3 regions of the Ochrobactrum sp. PL_is483 genome follow, and region 3 is predicted to be linked to each of the others. Evidence: predicted binding sites of a transcription regulator. Region 3 holds the regulator's gene; each other region holds the start of a gene.
What was found. The regulator PhoB, encoded in region 3, activates phosphate uptake and scavenging genes when phosphate is short. The targets are predictions, from matches to a motif close to TGTCATNNANCTGTCAT.

Region 1: phnF (phosphonate metabolism transcriptional regulator PhnF) is a predicted target of PhoB. The motif match lies at 2,210-2,226, and genes of this name have one in related genera.
Region 2: AC0TNJ_RS02230 (RNA degradosome polyphosphate kinase) is a predicted target of PhoB. The motif match lies at 2,089-2,105, and genes of this name have one in related genera.

The regions. Positions count from the first base shown of each region.
Region 1 is NZ_JBVPGS010000029.1:126,507-131,349, reverse strand. It holds gene AC0TNJ_RS06125 (carbon-phosphorus lyase complex subunit) at 1-986, opposite strand, end outside; gene phnH (phosphonate C-P lyase system protein PhnH) at 989-1,597, opposite strand; gene phnG (phosphonate C-P lyase system protein PhnG) at 1,597-2,112, opposite strand; gene phnF (phosphonate metabolism transcriptional regulator PhnF) at 2,246-2,995, shown strand; gene AC0TNJ_RS06105 (ArsR/SmtB family transcription factor) at 3,147-3,506, shown strand; gene arsB (ACR3 family arsenite efflux transporter) at 3,651-4,712, shown strand; gene arsC (arsenate reductase (glutaredoxin)) at 4,709-4,843, shown strand, end outside.
Region 2 is NZ_JBVPGS010000021.1:17,512-22,354, reverse strand. It holds gene AC0TNJ_RS02230 (RNA degradosome polyphosphate kinase) at 1-1,919, opposite strand, end outside; gene AC0TNJ_RS02225 (zinc-finger domain-containing protein) at 2,267-2,521, shown strand; gene AC0TNJ_RS02220 (FAD-binding protein) at 2,567-3,772, shown strand; gene AC0TNJ_RS02215 (VOC family protein) at 3,769-4,254, opposite strand; gene AC0TNJ_RS02210 (VOC family protein) at 4,294-4,710, opposite strand.
Region 3 is NZ_JBVPGS010000037.1:17,229-22,071, reverse strand. It holds gene AC0TNJ_RS13830 (cell wall hydrolase) at 1-878, opposite strand, end outside; gene phoB (phosphate regulon transcriptional regulator PhoB) at 1,522-2,208, opposite strand; gene phoU (phosphate signaling complex protein PhoU) at 2,325-3,047, opposite strand; gene pstB (phosphate ABC transporter ATP-binding protein PstB) at 3,109-3,882, opposite strand; gene pstA (phosphate ABC transporter permease PstA) at 3,947-4,843, opposite strand, start outside.

The DNA of each region.
Region 1 (4,843 bases), on a different contig from region 3:
TCGACAAAGCCGGTGGACTGCACATTGTCGGAATGGGAAATGACAAATTCCTCATCCTGCGCCGGCGCGGTCACATCCGTATCGAATTCGCGCACGCGCAGCGCACGGTCGCAGAGCGACATGGACATGGCCTTGCGCTCGCTCTGGCCGAACACCAGCCCATAACCGCGCGTAAACTGCGGCGGCTGCTTGGCAGAACCCTTGAACTGGTTGACCATCTGGCATTCGGTCAGCTGCACGCGGCCGAGCGAGACGGCAAAGCCCAGTTCCGGCACGTCGAACTCGACCTCCACCTCCCCAATGCGGATTTCGCCAACAAAAGGATGCGTGTTGCCATAGCCGCGCTGCGTGGAATAGCCGAGCGCTAGCAGAAAGCCTTCGTCGCCGCGCGCCAGCGCCTGCAAGCGCAGGTCGCGTTCCATCGGGAATGTCCACGGTTCGCGGGTCAGGTCGCCCGGCTCGTGCCCTTCCGGCAGCGAGCCGTCATCCTCGATCATGCCGTTGACGCCCAGAATATCGGTCACGCGTGGCGTTTCTTCCGGCTCCGCAGAGCGCGTTTCCGGTTCCGGCACAGCCACATCGCCAGCCAGATTGGGATCGAGAAGTCGATGCGTGTAGTCGAAGGTGGGGCCGAGCAACTGGCCACCCGGCAGATCCTTATAGGTCGCCGAAATGCGCCGCTCGATCAGCATTCGCGCGGTTTCCATGGGACGCGAATAGCCGAAGCGCGGCAAGGTGGTGCGATAGGCGCGCACCAAAAAGATCGCCTCGATCAGATCACCGCGCGACTGGCGAATGGCAAGGGCCGCCAGTTCACGGTCATAGAGCGAGCCTTCGGCCATGACGCGATCAACCGCCAGCGCCAGCTGTTCGGCAATCTGGTCAAGACGAAGTGCTGGAACTGCACGGTCGCCGCGACGGCGATCATCGAGAAGGCGGTGGGCATTGCGGATGGCCGTTTCGCCACCCTTTACGGCAACATACATTTTCAGCCCTCCAGAGCAGAAATTCTGGTTGTGCGGGGAAGTGCTGCAACGGCGCCGTCGCAGACCAGAACAAGATCAATGCCGAGCGGGTATTGCGCGCCGTTCTCGTGCCATTGCCGGATGAAATCCTGCGGCAGACCATCGACATGCAGCTTGCGCTCGCCATTGATGCCGGGGCCTTTCAGCACAAAACCCTGCCCGTCTGTCAGAGACGCAACGGCAAGAACCACCGTGGTCGAACGATCGGGGAACTCCGGTTCGCCTTGCGCAAAGGAAGAAAGCGCTGGCAGCGATTGCGCATTTGTCACGAGCGCGAACTGTGCCCTCGACTGCTCCTCAATGATTGGCGCGCCGGTATGGAAAGTCAGCCAGGCCGCTGCCTCCTGATTGGAGGCAATTTCAGCATCAACCCATATGCTGGCATCGTGATCGAGCAGAGTGGCTGCAATGACGCCCAGTTCCGGCGTCAGCGGCTGCGGCGGCGTGGCTGCACGCGCCAGCGGATTGATTTGGCCGGGATTGGCCATGGCGTGCATAACGCCATGAAAAGCCGACTGCGCCTCATTGACCGGATCGGCCAGTCCGCCTTCGAAAGCAGAAGATTGGAGCATTAGTTGTCTCCCCGAACCATTGTGAAGAAATCGACCTTGGTGGCGGCAGCTTCGCCGCGCAGCTTGTCATCAGCGGCATTCATGCGATGGCGCAGCACGTCCAGCACTTCGCTTTCAACGGCGCTGCGCTTTCCTTCGTCGAGCCAGATTGCGTCGAACAGGGCGGCAAGCTTTGCCTTCTCCTGATCGCGGCCCAGCGCGTAGGCATGGCCGACGGAACCGTTTGCCAGACGAACGGTCGCCCGCGTGACGGTCGCTTCACCGACGTTAAAAGGAGCGCCGCCGCCGCCGATGCGCCCGCGCAGCATGACCAGCCCGGTTTCAGGACCGCGCAAAACTTCAAATTGCGGCTTTTCCGTCCAGTTTTGCCAAAGCGCCTTAAGCTCTTCGCCACTCGCCTGCGCAAGCAGCGCCATGCTTGCCTGCCGTGCAATCTGCACCGCATCCGCTGTCGGCCTGCTTCCAGCGGCAGCGCGAGCTTCACTTTCGCCTGTGCTGTGTCGCGTTGTCTGCATGAGCTTTTTCCGCCCTATCTAATTCAGTTGACCTGATCGTCCTTATTGTCTAGTTATATAGACAACTATACAATACCAGAATGATTACACCCTGCCAATGACAGGACGATGACAGTTGATGACAAAGGCGCTGATGAAAAAGAGTGGACGAATTGAGAGAAACAGCGGCGTTGCCATCTGGCGGCAGATTGCCGACGAGATTCGCGGCGAGATCAGAGCCGGGAAGCTTCAGTCTGGCGCGCGCATGCCTGCCGAGATGGAGCTGGCCGACAGGTTCGGGGTCAATCGCCATACGGTGCGCAGCGCCATCGCCGCGCTGACGCAGGAAGGGGTGCTGCGTGCCGAACAGGGACGCGGCACTTTCGTCGCCAATGCAAAACGCCTCACCTACCAGATCGGGCGCCGCACCCGCATTTCTCAGTCGCTCGCCTCGCAGGTGCGGGAAATGCAGGGGATTTTGCTGGCTTCAGCCATCGAACCCGCCTTTCCGGATATCGCCCATGCGCTGGAACTGCATCCCGGCGAAGAGGTGATCCGGCTCGAAACGATGCACAATGCCGATGGCTACCCTGTTTCGACGGCCACCCACTGGATTAATGCAGCGCGGTTTCCTTCCTTTGTGAAGGATTATGCGGAAAGCGGGTCGATCACGGCTGCTTTCAAAGCTGCCGGTATTGCCGATTATCTGCGAAAATCGACGGTCATATCGGCCCGCCACGCCGACCCGGAAGACCTTAGAAACCTGAAACTGTCTCCCGGCGCCATCGTGCTTACGGCGCGGGCGGTGAATATCGATACGGAAGGAAAGCCGATCCAATATTCCTTGACCCGTTTTTCGGCAGACCGCATGGAATTCTCTATCGAGAATGACGAAAACGGCTGAGGAGTCTGCTTCATGCAGTTTGGCTGAGCCTCTGTGGCGGTTGGGCGTTTTGAGGGCTGTGGCAGCATCTCAACCCTGGCATAACCCATGGGCTGGATGGCCACACCAGATCGCAACTTGACGCACATGATATATCCATTATTCTGGATACATGGAAAAAGACTCGGCAATCTCGGCTCTGGCCGCCCTCGCCCAATCGACAAGGCTTGATACCTTTCGATTGCTGGTCCGACACGAACCTGCCGGGATCAAGGCGGGCGAGTTGGCCCGTATGTTGGACATTCCGCAAAATACGATGTCCGCCCATCTGGCTACCTTGTCACGGGCTGGCCTCGTCAAGAGCGAGCGGCACAGCCGCTCGATCATCTATCGCGCGGATCTGGATCAGTTTCGCGAACTGACGCTTTTCATGATCAAGGATTGTTGCGGCGGCAGCGCCGAACTCTGCGCGCCTCTGCTCCAAAGCCTGACACCTTGCTGCGAACCCAAGATGGCTGACGCCACTCAATAACCACGTTCTGGCGACGCCAGTTCACCTCAACGGACGTTAAAATGATAAATCGGTTTCACCTGGCGCCCGGCGTGCGCGCGGGCAGTCATTCGCCCATGAAAAACGGTCTGACGCGGACATGCAAAGGCACGTGGAGCAACGCTGATGTCTGTCTTTGAAAGGTATCTGACCGTCTGGGTTGCCCTTTGCATTGTCGCGGGCGTCGCTTTGGGGCATCTTTTTCCGACGCTATTCCACGCTATCGGCTCCGCCGAGATTGCCAAGGTCAATATTCCCGTCGCCGTTCTCATCTGGCTGATGATTATTCCCATGCTGTTGAAAATCGACTTCGCCGCACTTCGGCAAGTCGGTCGGCACTGGCGGGGCATCGGCGTCACGCTGTTTATCAACTGGGCCGTCAAGCCGTTCTCGATGGCGCTTCTTGCATGGCTGTTCATTGGCTGGTTTTTCCGCCCGAATCTGCCTGCCGATCAGATCGACTCTTACATTGCAGGCCTTATCATCCTTGCCGCAGCACCTTGCACGGCCATGGTCTTCATATGGTCCAGCCTGACAAAAGGGGAGCCGCACTTCACCTTGTCTCAGGTCGCATTGAATGACGCCATCATGGTCATAGCCTTTGCCCCGATCGTCGGGCTTCTGCTCGGGCTTTCGGCGATTACGGTTCCATGGGATACGCTCGTTCTTTCCGTTGTCCTCTATATCGTCATTCCGGTGATCCTTGCGCAAATCATCCGGCGAAGCCTGCTGGCGGGTGGCGGACAAGGCGCGCTCGACAGGCTGCTGAAGACGCTGCAACCGCTTTCTCTTGTCGCGCTGCTTGCCACTCTCGTTCTGCTCTTCGGTTTTCAGGGCGAGCAGATCATCGCGCAGCCGCTCATCATCGCCATGCTGGCAGTGCCGATCCTCATTCAGGTCTATTTCAATTCGGGGCTGGCCTATCTTCTCAACCGCCTGTCCGGCGAAAAACACAGCGTTGCCGGACCGTCGGCCCTGATCGGCGCGTCGAATTTCTTTGAACTCGCCGTCGCCGCTGCAATCAGCCTTTTCGGCTTTTCATCCGGCGCGGCCCTCGCGACCGTGGTCGGCGTTCTGGTGGAAGTGCCAGTCATGCTTTCCGTTGTCTGGATCGTGAACCGCTCCAAAGACTGGTATGAACGCGGCACCGATCAAAAGCCCGCTACACAGACAGGAAACTCCCGATGACCGTCACTATTTTTCACAACCCGAAATGCGGCACCTCGCGCAATACGCTGGCGATGATCCGCGCTAGCGGCGAAGAGCCTGTGATTGTCGAATATGTGCAGAATCCGCCCACGCGGGATCGTCTGCTCGGC
Region 2 (4,843 bases), on a different contig from region 3:
GCGGAGCCAATATAGACGATGGCCTTGTCGGACGGCAGGTCGTTGCCGTTTCCAAAGCAGAAAATGCGGCTATGCTCGAGAAAACGCCCGACAATCGATTTGGCGCGAATATTGTCGGAAAGCCCCGGAACCCCCGGCCTCAGACAGCAGATGCCCCGTACGACGAGATCGATCTGCACACCCGCCTGGCTCGCCATATAGAGCGCGTCAATAATCTGTGGATCAACCAGCGCATTCATCTTCATCCAGATGGCCGCCGGACGCCCGGCCTTCGCATGGGCGACTTCATCCTCGATGTGTTTCAGTATGCGGGCGCGCAGCGTGAAAGGTGAAATCGCGATCTTCATCTCTTCGGCAGGCTGCGCATAGCCCGTGATGAAATTGAAGATATGGGCCACATCGCGCGCAATATCGGCATCCGACGTGAAGAATGACAGATCGGTGTAGATGCGCGCCGTGATCGGATGATAATTGCCGGTGCCAAGATGCACATAGGAGCGCAGCTTCTGGTCTTCGCGGCGCACCACCAGTGACATTTTCGCGTGGGTTTTCAACTCGATAAAGCCGAACACCACCTGTACGCCGGCGCGTTCCAGATCGCGCGCCCAGCGAATGTTGGCTTCCTCATCGAAACGGGCTTTCAGCTCGACCAGCGCCGTCACCGACTTGCCGGCCTCGGCGGCATCCACCAGCGCGCGCACGATGGGGCTATCGTTGGAGGTGCGATAAAGCGTCTGCTTGATGGCCAGTACGTCCGGGTCGGCTGCGGCCTGCCGCAGGAACTGCACCACGACGTCGAAGGATTCATAAGGGTGATGAACCACGATGTCCTTTTCGCGAATCGCTGCGAAGCAGTCGCCGCCATGTTCGCGTATGCGCTCGGGGAAACGCGGGTTGTAGGATACGAATTTGAGGTCCTCGCGCGGGATCGAAACGATCTCCGAAATCATGTTTAGCGCCAGCAGGCCCTCATGAACGCTGATGCGGTTTTCGGAAACGCCCAGTTCCGTCGCCACGAAAACGCGCAGCGCTTCGGGCATTTCACCGTCGAACTCGATACGGATCACCTGCCCGCGGCGGCGGCGTTTCAGCGCTGTCTCGAAGAGGCGAACCAGATCTTCCGCCTCTTCCTCGACTTCTATATCGCTGTCGCGGATGATGCGGAACGTACCGGCGCCGCGCACTTCATAACCGGGGAAAAGCCGCCCGATGAACAGGCTCACTGCATCCTCGATGGTGATGAAACGATAGACATTGGCCTGATCCGTCGGCAGCTGGATAAAGCGCTTCAATGCAACCGGGATACGCAGGAGCGCCGTCATCGGATGGTTATCGGCGCGCCGCGCAAGCTGCAATGCGATGGAAAAACCAAGGTTCGGAATGAATGGAAACGGATGCGCCGGATCGATGGAAAGCGGTGTCAGGACCGGAAAAATCGTCTCAAGGAAGTGGTTTTCGAGCCATTCCTTCTCCGGCTTTGAAAGCGCGGACGGGCGGACGATCTCAATGCTTTCCTGTTCCAGCTCCTCACGCAAGGCGCGCAGGCGTTGCTGCTGCTCTTCCTGCAAGCGCCCTACCTCGTCCAGAACGAAATCGAGCTGTTCCTGCGGCGTGCGTCCATCGGCACTGCGCATCGCCACACCAGCGCGCACCTGCGCGGCAAGACCGGCGATGCGGACCATGAAGAATTCATCGAGATTGGCGGCGGAAATGGACAGGAAGCGGAGGCGTTCGAGCAAGGGCTGCCGCATGTTCGCGGCTTCATCGAGAACGCGCCGATTGAATTGCAACCAGGAAAACTCGCGATTGACAAAGCGGTCGGCACTTTCCATCAGCTCGCCATTCAAAGCTTTGTGAATGTCGGGGGCTGCATCCATGTCGGGAACGATGGGGGGAGTGGGGGCCTGTCCGGCTGTCATTTCGTGTGTCCCGCCTTGGAGTGCGCTGGGGGTTTCGCTCGCCATAACGCTGTTTTCGCTCATTTTTCCTGTCCCGACTTCCGCCGGAACATTCCGGCTCTGCCTTTTTGCTTTAAGCACATCTGATCCCGAAAACCGCTTCACACTTTTCGGGGTGCGCCATAAGCCTATGGCTGTCATATGACAGTTTGATAGCATATAGCTTGAAATGTCCTCAGAATTGATGAAAACGCTTCCGGAAACAAGACTTTCGCGCTACACGCATGCCAATGTCTATGCATGATCTTGCCCGGCACTCGGCGCAAGACCAAGCCCATACCGCCCATCGACCAGAACCGGAGCATGTTATGTCCGATCACATCATTCCTCACTTTCAGAACGACGCCGGCCATGCTGCCATCGAAATCGGCGTGAAGGAATTCATGTGCGTCGGTGCAAACCCGCCTTTTGATCATCCGCACGTGTTTCTCGACATGGGCGATGAAAGCGAAGTCGTTTGCCCGTATTGCTCGACGCTCTATCGCTACAATGCAAAGCTCCATGCCGACGAAACCGTTCCGGCTGGCTGCGCTTACGAAGCACCTGCCGATAAAGCAGCCTGATCCCGGCTGCTGATCCGGGGCTGAACTCCGGAGGGTCTCACCGACATGAGCAGAGGGCGCATATTGATTGCCGGGGCCGGAGTTGCTGGCCTGTCGGCAGCGCTGGAATTGGCAGCACGCGGCTGGAACGTCCGGCTTATCGAAAAGGCAGAGACCCTTTCGGAAGTCGGCGCTGGCCTACAACTCGCCCCCAACGCGATGCGCCATCTGCAACGGCTCGGCGTCGCAGACCGTCTTTCCACGCAAGCGGTGACGCCGGAATCGCTCTATCTCATGGATGGACGTAAAGCGCGTCCGCTGATGGAAATGAAGCTTGGCGACAAGGCTCGCCAGCGCTGGCAGTATCCCTATGCAGTCTGTCATCGCGCCGACCTTCAATCGGCACTCCTCGATGCCTGCCGCGAACAGCCAAACATCGAGATCAGCCTTGGTGTTGAAATCACAAATCATCGCGTCGAAAATGGAGCCGTTGCGGCAACCATCCGTCACGCCAACTCCGAAGAATCTGTCGGCGCTGCCTATCTGATCGCCTGCGATGGCGTCTGGTCGGCGGAACGATCAAAGGCAGGTTTCAGCAAGGCGCGGTTCAGCGGCCATATCGCATGGCGCACGACGCTTACCGCCAGCGCCCTGCCCGCTTCCTTCCTGAACGTCATGCCGGAACGCAAATCTGTCTCCGCATGGCTCGGCGACAAGGCGCATTTCATCGCTTATCCGGTCAAGGGCGGCGATTTCTTCAACTTCGTCGCCATCACCACGGGCGAGAATCCCGGTGAAGTCTGGTCCAGAACCGGCGATGCGGCGCGTCTGCGGTCCATCTATTCGGAATGGGGCGCGCCCGTCCGCGATGTGCTGGCGGCTGCCGATGGTTGGACCTACTGGCCGCTTTTTGAAATACCGGATGCTCAATTCGTCGGGCCTGACCGGACAATTTTTCTCGGAGATGCCTCACACGCAGTCACGCCTTTCGCGGCGCAAGGTGCCGCCATGGCAATCGAGGATGCGGCAGCGCTGGCGCAAGCGTTGGACGGCAACGAACACGAAGCCGGGCTCAAGCGCTTTGATGTCGCCCGCAAGGCACGGATCGCTGCGGTCGCCAAACGCGGCCAGCTGAACAGGTTTGCCTATCACGCGACCGGCATTTTCGCGCTTGGCCGCAACGCGCTTTTCGCCATGCGCCGCCCGGACAGCTTTCTTAAGGATCTGGACTGGCTTTATGGCTATGACGCCGTCGCGGCCATACGGGATTAAGCCGCGTCGCGTGCGGCCTCCAATGTCGCAATATCGATCTTGACCATCTTCATCATGGCGTTCGCCACGCGTTGACGGACGTCCGGCGCACCATCCTGCAGAATATCCAGCAGCATGTCGGGCACGATCTGCCATGCAAGACCGTATTTGTCGGTCAGCCAGCTGCATTCCATTGGCGAGCCGCCTTCCAGCAGCTTTTCCCAGAACGCATCCACTTCCGCCTGATCCCTGCATCGCACGATCAGCGAACTTGCCGGTGAGAACTTGAACTGCGGACCACCGTTCAGGCCGCATATTTTTTGCCCGTCGAGGGTAAAGTTCACCGTGACCGGCTGATCCTCGTTTTGCTGGTGGCCATGCGTGAAACGGATCGCGCCATCAATCGAAGCCGATCTCCCGCACGCGCGGAAGATCGAGACATAGTGGTTCGCGGCTTCTTCGGCAGTGCCGTCAAACCAGAGACAGATCGTCAAACCTGACATTTTCTCCTCCTTTGCCTTGTGTGGTCATTATCCGGGGCGTTAGCCCATGACCTTCTTGGCTTCTTCCATGTCCATCCACATCATCTCCCATATATGGCCGTCGAGATCTTCGAAGCTGCGTCCATACATGAAGCCGTAATCCTGCTTCGGGCCGGGATCGGCCTTTCCGCCTGCATTCACCGCCTTCTCCACCGTCGCATCCACTTCGGCCTTGCTTTCGGCGGACAGGCAGACCAGCACTTCGCTGACCGTGTTGGCATCGGCGATCTTCTTTGGCGTGAACTGGCTGAATTTGTCGTGGTCGAGGATCATCACATGGATCGTATCTGAAAAGACCATGCCGGAAGCCGTTTCGTCCGAGAACATGGGGTTCTTGGTGGCGCCGATGGCTTCGTAGAAGCTTGTCGACTTCGCGACATTCTTCACTGGCAGGTTTACGAAAATCATTTTCGGCATGGGATTTCCTCCGTTAATAGGCCAGACGGCCTGGTCTTGTTTTTACGATTATCATCGCCTGCCCGACTCCCCGGCGATAAGATCGGTCTTCCGCGCAAAACAGTTCGCGCAATTGGTATCGGATGAACTCAAA
Region 3 (4,843 bases):
GCCGGACCATAGCCGAGCGACGTCGGCTGCGGAGCGGTCGTATCGAATTGCGGCTGATAGGAGGCCATTTGCATGTGGTTCTCCTGCTGAGTTGCAGGGACACCGCGATGACGCGCCAGGCGATTACCGCGGGCCTGCGGACCGGCGCCGCCGTTCTGTTCCGCGCTTTGAGCCTGAGAAGCCTCCGCGAGCGCCACCTGAACTGTCGGTGCTGCGCCCGGAACCGGACCCGTCTGCGGCAGGGTCACGTCATAGGATGGATCTTGAGGAACGGAAGGCGATTGCGGCGAATAGGCGAGCGCAAGATTGTATGGTTCCTGCGGAACCGGATTCTGGAGCGAGCCGTCGCGATTGCGCTTCTCATAGAAGGAATTGCCGCCAGCGACGAGCACATAGTGCATGTTGTTATAGGGGAACTTCAGGCCCGCCGTATGGAAGAACATGGCGTTCTTGAGCTTCGGATGGCGCTGCCCCTTCAGGACTGCATCGGCAGTTGCCTGAACATCAGGTAACGCCTTGGAATTCATCTTGCGGGTGAGAACACCGGGCGCGAACTGGTTCTTCTGACCGACCACACCGCAAATCGTATCAGGATAACGGCCCGATGCGAGACGATTCATGACGACCGTGCCGACAGCCAGAAGCCCGTCGGGACTCGAACGGTTGGATTCGAAGAACATCGCGCGTTCAAGACATTCCTTGTCACGCGCGGTGTAGGTGTAGGTCTTCACGCCATTGACCGATTTGACGTGGCTTGCCGCCGTCTTTTCCGAATTGGCTTTTCCCGAAGTCCCGGTCGTCGTGCAACCGGTCACCACGAAAGGCGCAACCACCAGCCCGATAAGAACGGGCAATTTCCACTTCGCGGCGCGCGTCAATGGCTCAGTCTCATGTTAGGACCCTTAACTGATCCAGTCATACGTTCAGGCAGACACATCTGAAACGATGCGCGCGAACGTCTGACTGCGGTGCAAGTCAAAGAGGACGAAGATCAAAATCGCTCATCCTACTGTCGCTCAATCGAATTCAAGGTTTTGGAATTTTTAGGCCAAAAAAAGGCGAAGCGTCAAATCCCAACGATGCAGGAAGCAGCCAGACAGCCTAAAATGAATTCCGAATCGAGAGTGCGAATATGCCTACAAGCCATTTAAATATATTAATAATTTATTAACGAGAGTTACGAATTCAGATAAGGCATTGATTTAAAGCGATTCAAATTCTCGCAATACACGCCATATCGCTGCCTTAATTCGTGTTTGCTTGGATAGTTTTCCCGACCACATTCATGCTGCTTCAAATGATCTGCAAAAATTCAGTTTTCCATGGGTTCCGCTGGTTGCCGTCAACTTTGGAAACATAGTTGTAACATCGTGTGAAAACGCCTAATTGGCGCGAGTTTTGACCCGGCAGAGGCGAATCGGGTCAGCATTGCCCAGGGCCTATCACCCGTGAAACGGCCCGCCACGATGAACATGACGGGCCGATCAAGAGCTGTACTTGAGAGTTTCGAAACGGTGTCGATCAACCGAAAGAATAACCGGCGCCGCGAACGGTCCGGATCGGATCAAGCGCACGACCGACATTGATTGCCTTGCGAAGCCGCCCGACATGGACGTCCACGGTGCGATCATCCACATAGATATCGGGACCCCAAACGCCATCCAGAAGCTGGCTGCGCGAGAAGACACGGCCGGGCGACATCATGAAATATTCGAGCAACCGGAATTCCGTCGGTCCAAGACGAACTTCCTTTTCCTTGCGGTAGACCCGATGCTGCTGGCGGTCCAGAACAAGATCGCCCACTTTCAGCACATGAGACAGGATGCTCGGATTGGAGCGGCGCAGCATTGCCTTGACGCGTGCCAGAAGCTCCGGCGTTGAAAACGGCTTTACGACATAATCGTCGGCGCCGACGCTTAAACCTCGGACGCGTTCGCTCTCCTCGCCACGCGCCGTCAGCATGATGATCGGCAGGCGCTCGGTTTCCGGCCACTGGCGCAGGCGACGGCAAAGCTCAATGCCCGATACGCCCGGCAGCATCCAGTCCAGAATAAGCAGATCCGGCACATTCTCGCGCAAGGCGATTTCGGCCTCGTCGCCGCGCAGCATCGTATCGACCTGATAGCCCTCTGCCTCAAGATTGTAGCGAAGCAGAACGCTCAGCGCCTCTTCGTCTTCCACCACAGCGATTTTGGGTGCCTGTGACATCCAGTATTTCCCTATCCAAATTCGGCGGACGGTGGATACAATCCCCCAATCGACCGCGTGCCGCCGCGCTATTCACACATTCTCAACCGCCGGACCAAAGTCCGGCCGGTTGCAGTTCAGGGTTTACGCGCCTCATCCACGACAATACCGTGGCTCAGGTCTTCCTTGGGTCGCTCAGCCGGCATTTGCAGGCCAGTCACGATGTAATAAACAGTCTCCGCGATATTGGTCGCGTGATCGCCGATGCGCTCGATATTCTTCGCGCAGAACAGAAGATGCGTGCAGGCGGAAATATTGCGCGGATCTTCCATCATGTAAGTCAAGAGTTCGCGGAACAGAGACGTGTACATGGCGTCAATTTCGTCGTCGCGGTCGCGAACGACATTGATCTGCTGCACCGAACGCGACGCATAGGCGTCGAGAACGTCCTTCAGCTGCGTCAGCGCCAGTTCGGCCAGCGTTTCCAGACCGCGATAAAGCTTTACCGGCTGGCGTGATTCCGAAACGGCGGCAACACGCTTGGCAATGTTCTTGCCCAGGTCGCCGACGCGCTCCAGATCGGCGGAGATGCGGATCGAGCCGATGATCTCGCGCAGGTCCACGGCCATGGGCTGGCGCTTGGCGATAATCATGACGGCCTTGTCGTCGATCTCGCGCTCGCTGGCGTCGAGGATAAGATCGTCAGAGATGACACGCTGCGCGAGCGCATTGTCCGCATTGACGATTGCGGCGACGGACTGCTCGACCATACGTTCCGCATGTCCGCCCATCTCGGCGATCTTATGGGAGAGAAACTTCAATTCCTCGTCGTAGGAGCGAACGGTATGCTGAGACGGCATAGTAGACCTCGTAATAAAAATTGCGGGGAAGCCGCACTGTCTGTTGAAACGCAGTTCCGGATCAGCCGAAGCGTCCGGTGATGTAGTCCTGCGTGCGCTTTTCGGTCGGCGCGGTGAACATGGTTTCCGTGTCGCCCACTTCGACCAGATTGCCAAGATGGAACATGGCTGTGCGTTGCGAAACGCGCGCGGCCTGCTGCATCGAGTGCGTGACGATCACGATCGTATAGTTCTGGCGCAGTTCATCGATCAGCTCTTCCACCTTCGCAGTTGCGATCGGGTCGAGCGCCGAGCACGGTTCGTCCATGAGGATGACTTCCGGGCTGACCGCAATCGCGCGCGCAATGCAAAGGCGCTGCTGCTGGCCGCCTGAAAGGCCGGTGCCCGCATCGTGCAGGCGGTCCTTCACTTCTTCGAACAGGCTGGCCTTCTGCAGGCTCGTCACGACGATTTCCTCCAGATCAGCCTTGGTGCGGGCAAGACCGTGGATGCGCGGGCCGTAAGCGACGTTCTCATAAATCGATTTCGGGAACGGATTCGGCTTCTGGAACACCATGCCGACGCGGGCCCGCAGTTCAACGACATCGATCTTCGGATCGTAAATGTCCTCGTTGTCGAGCGTGATCTTGCCGCCGACCTTGCAGCCTTCGATCGTATCATTCATGCGGTTGAGTGAACGCAGGAAGGTAGACTTGCCGCAACCGGAGGGACCAATCAGCGCCGTGACCATCTTTTCCTGGATTTCCAGATCGACGTCGAACAGAGCCTGCTTCTCGCCATAAAACACGCAGACCTTGTCGCCCCGCATCTTTATGGAACTGGCGTTGGCGTTCATTTTTTCTCCTACGGCTTTCTCGAGAGATCGTTCAGTCATCAGGTTCATAGCTTGCGACTCCCGTTTACCAGCGGCGCTCGAAGCGGCGGCGCAGAATGATTGCTGCAATATTCATCACGGCCAGAAACAGAAGCAGGACGATGATAGCGCCTGACGTGCGTTCAACAAAGGCACGTTCTGCTTCGTTTGCCCACATATAGATCTGCACCGGCAAAGCGGTCGCCGGATCCATCGGTGTCGACGGCACATCGGCAACGAATGCTACCATGCCGATCAGGAGGAGCGGCGCGGTTTCACCAAGCGCATGGGCGAGACCGATGATCGTGCCGGTCAAGATGCCGGGTGCGGCAAGCGGCAGGACATGGTGGAACACCATCTGCGTCTTCGATGCGCCGAGACCGAGAGCTGCGGAGCGTATGGAAGGTGGCACGGCACGCAGCGCGGCACGCGTTGCGATGATGATGGTGGGAAGCGTCATCAATGTTAGCACCAGACCGCCGACCAGCGACGCAGAGCGCGGCAGGCCGAAGAAATTGATGAAAACCGCAAGTCCGAGCAGACCGAACACGATGGATGGCACGGCCGCCAGATTGTTGATGTTCACCTCGATCATATCGGTGAACCGGTTCTTCTTGGCGAACTCCTCCAGATAGATCGAAGCAGCAACGCCGATAGGCAGCGAGAGGCCGAGAACGATAAGCATCATGTAGAGCGAACCAACCAGTGCAACCCCGAGACCGGAGGTTTCCGGGCGGCTGGATGCGCCGAACGTAAACAGACCCGTATTGAAGGCCTCCTTCATGACGCCTTCTTCCGAAAGCGTTTTCATCCAGCCTACTTGTCGGTCCGATACCTTGCGGCTCGTCTCCGGCACGGAAAGATCGATCTGTCCCTTGAAGGCGGAATCGATGTCGGCGCCTGCCAGAACCGGAACGGTCTGCGTCGTGCCGATGAGCGACGG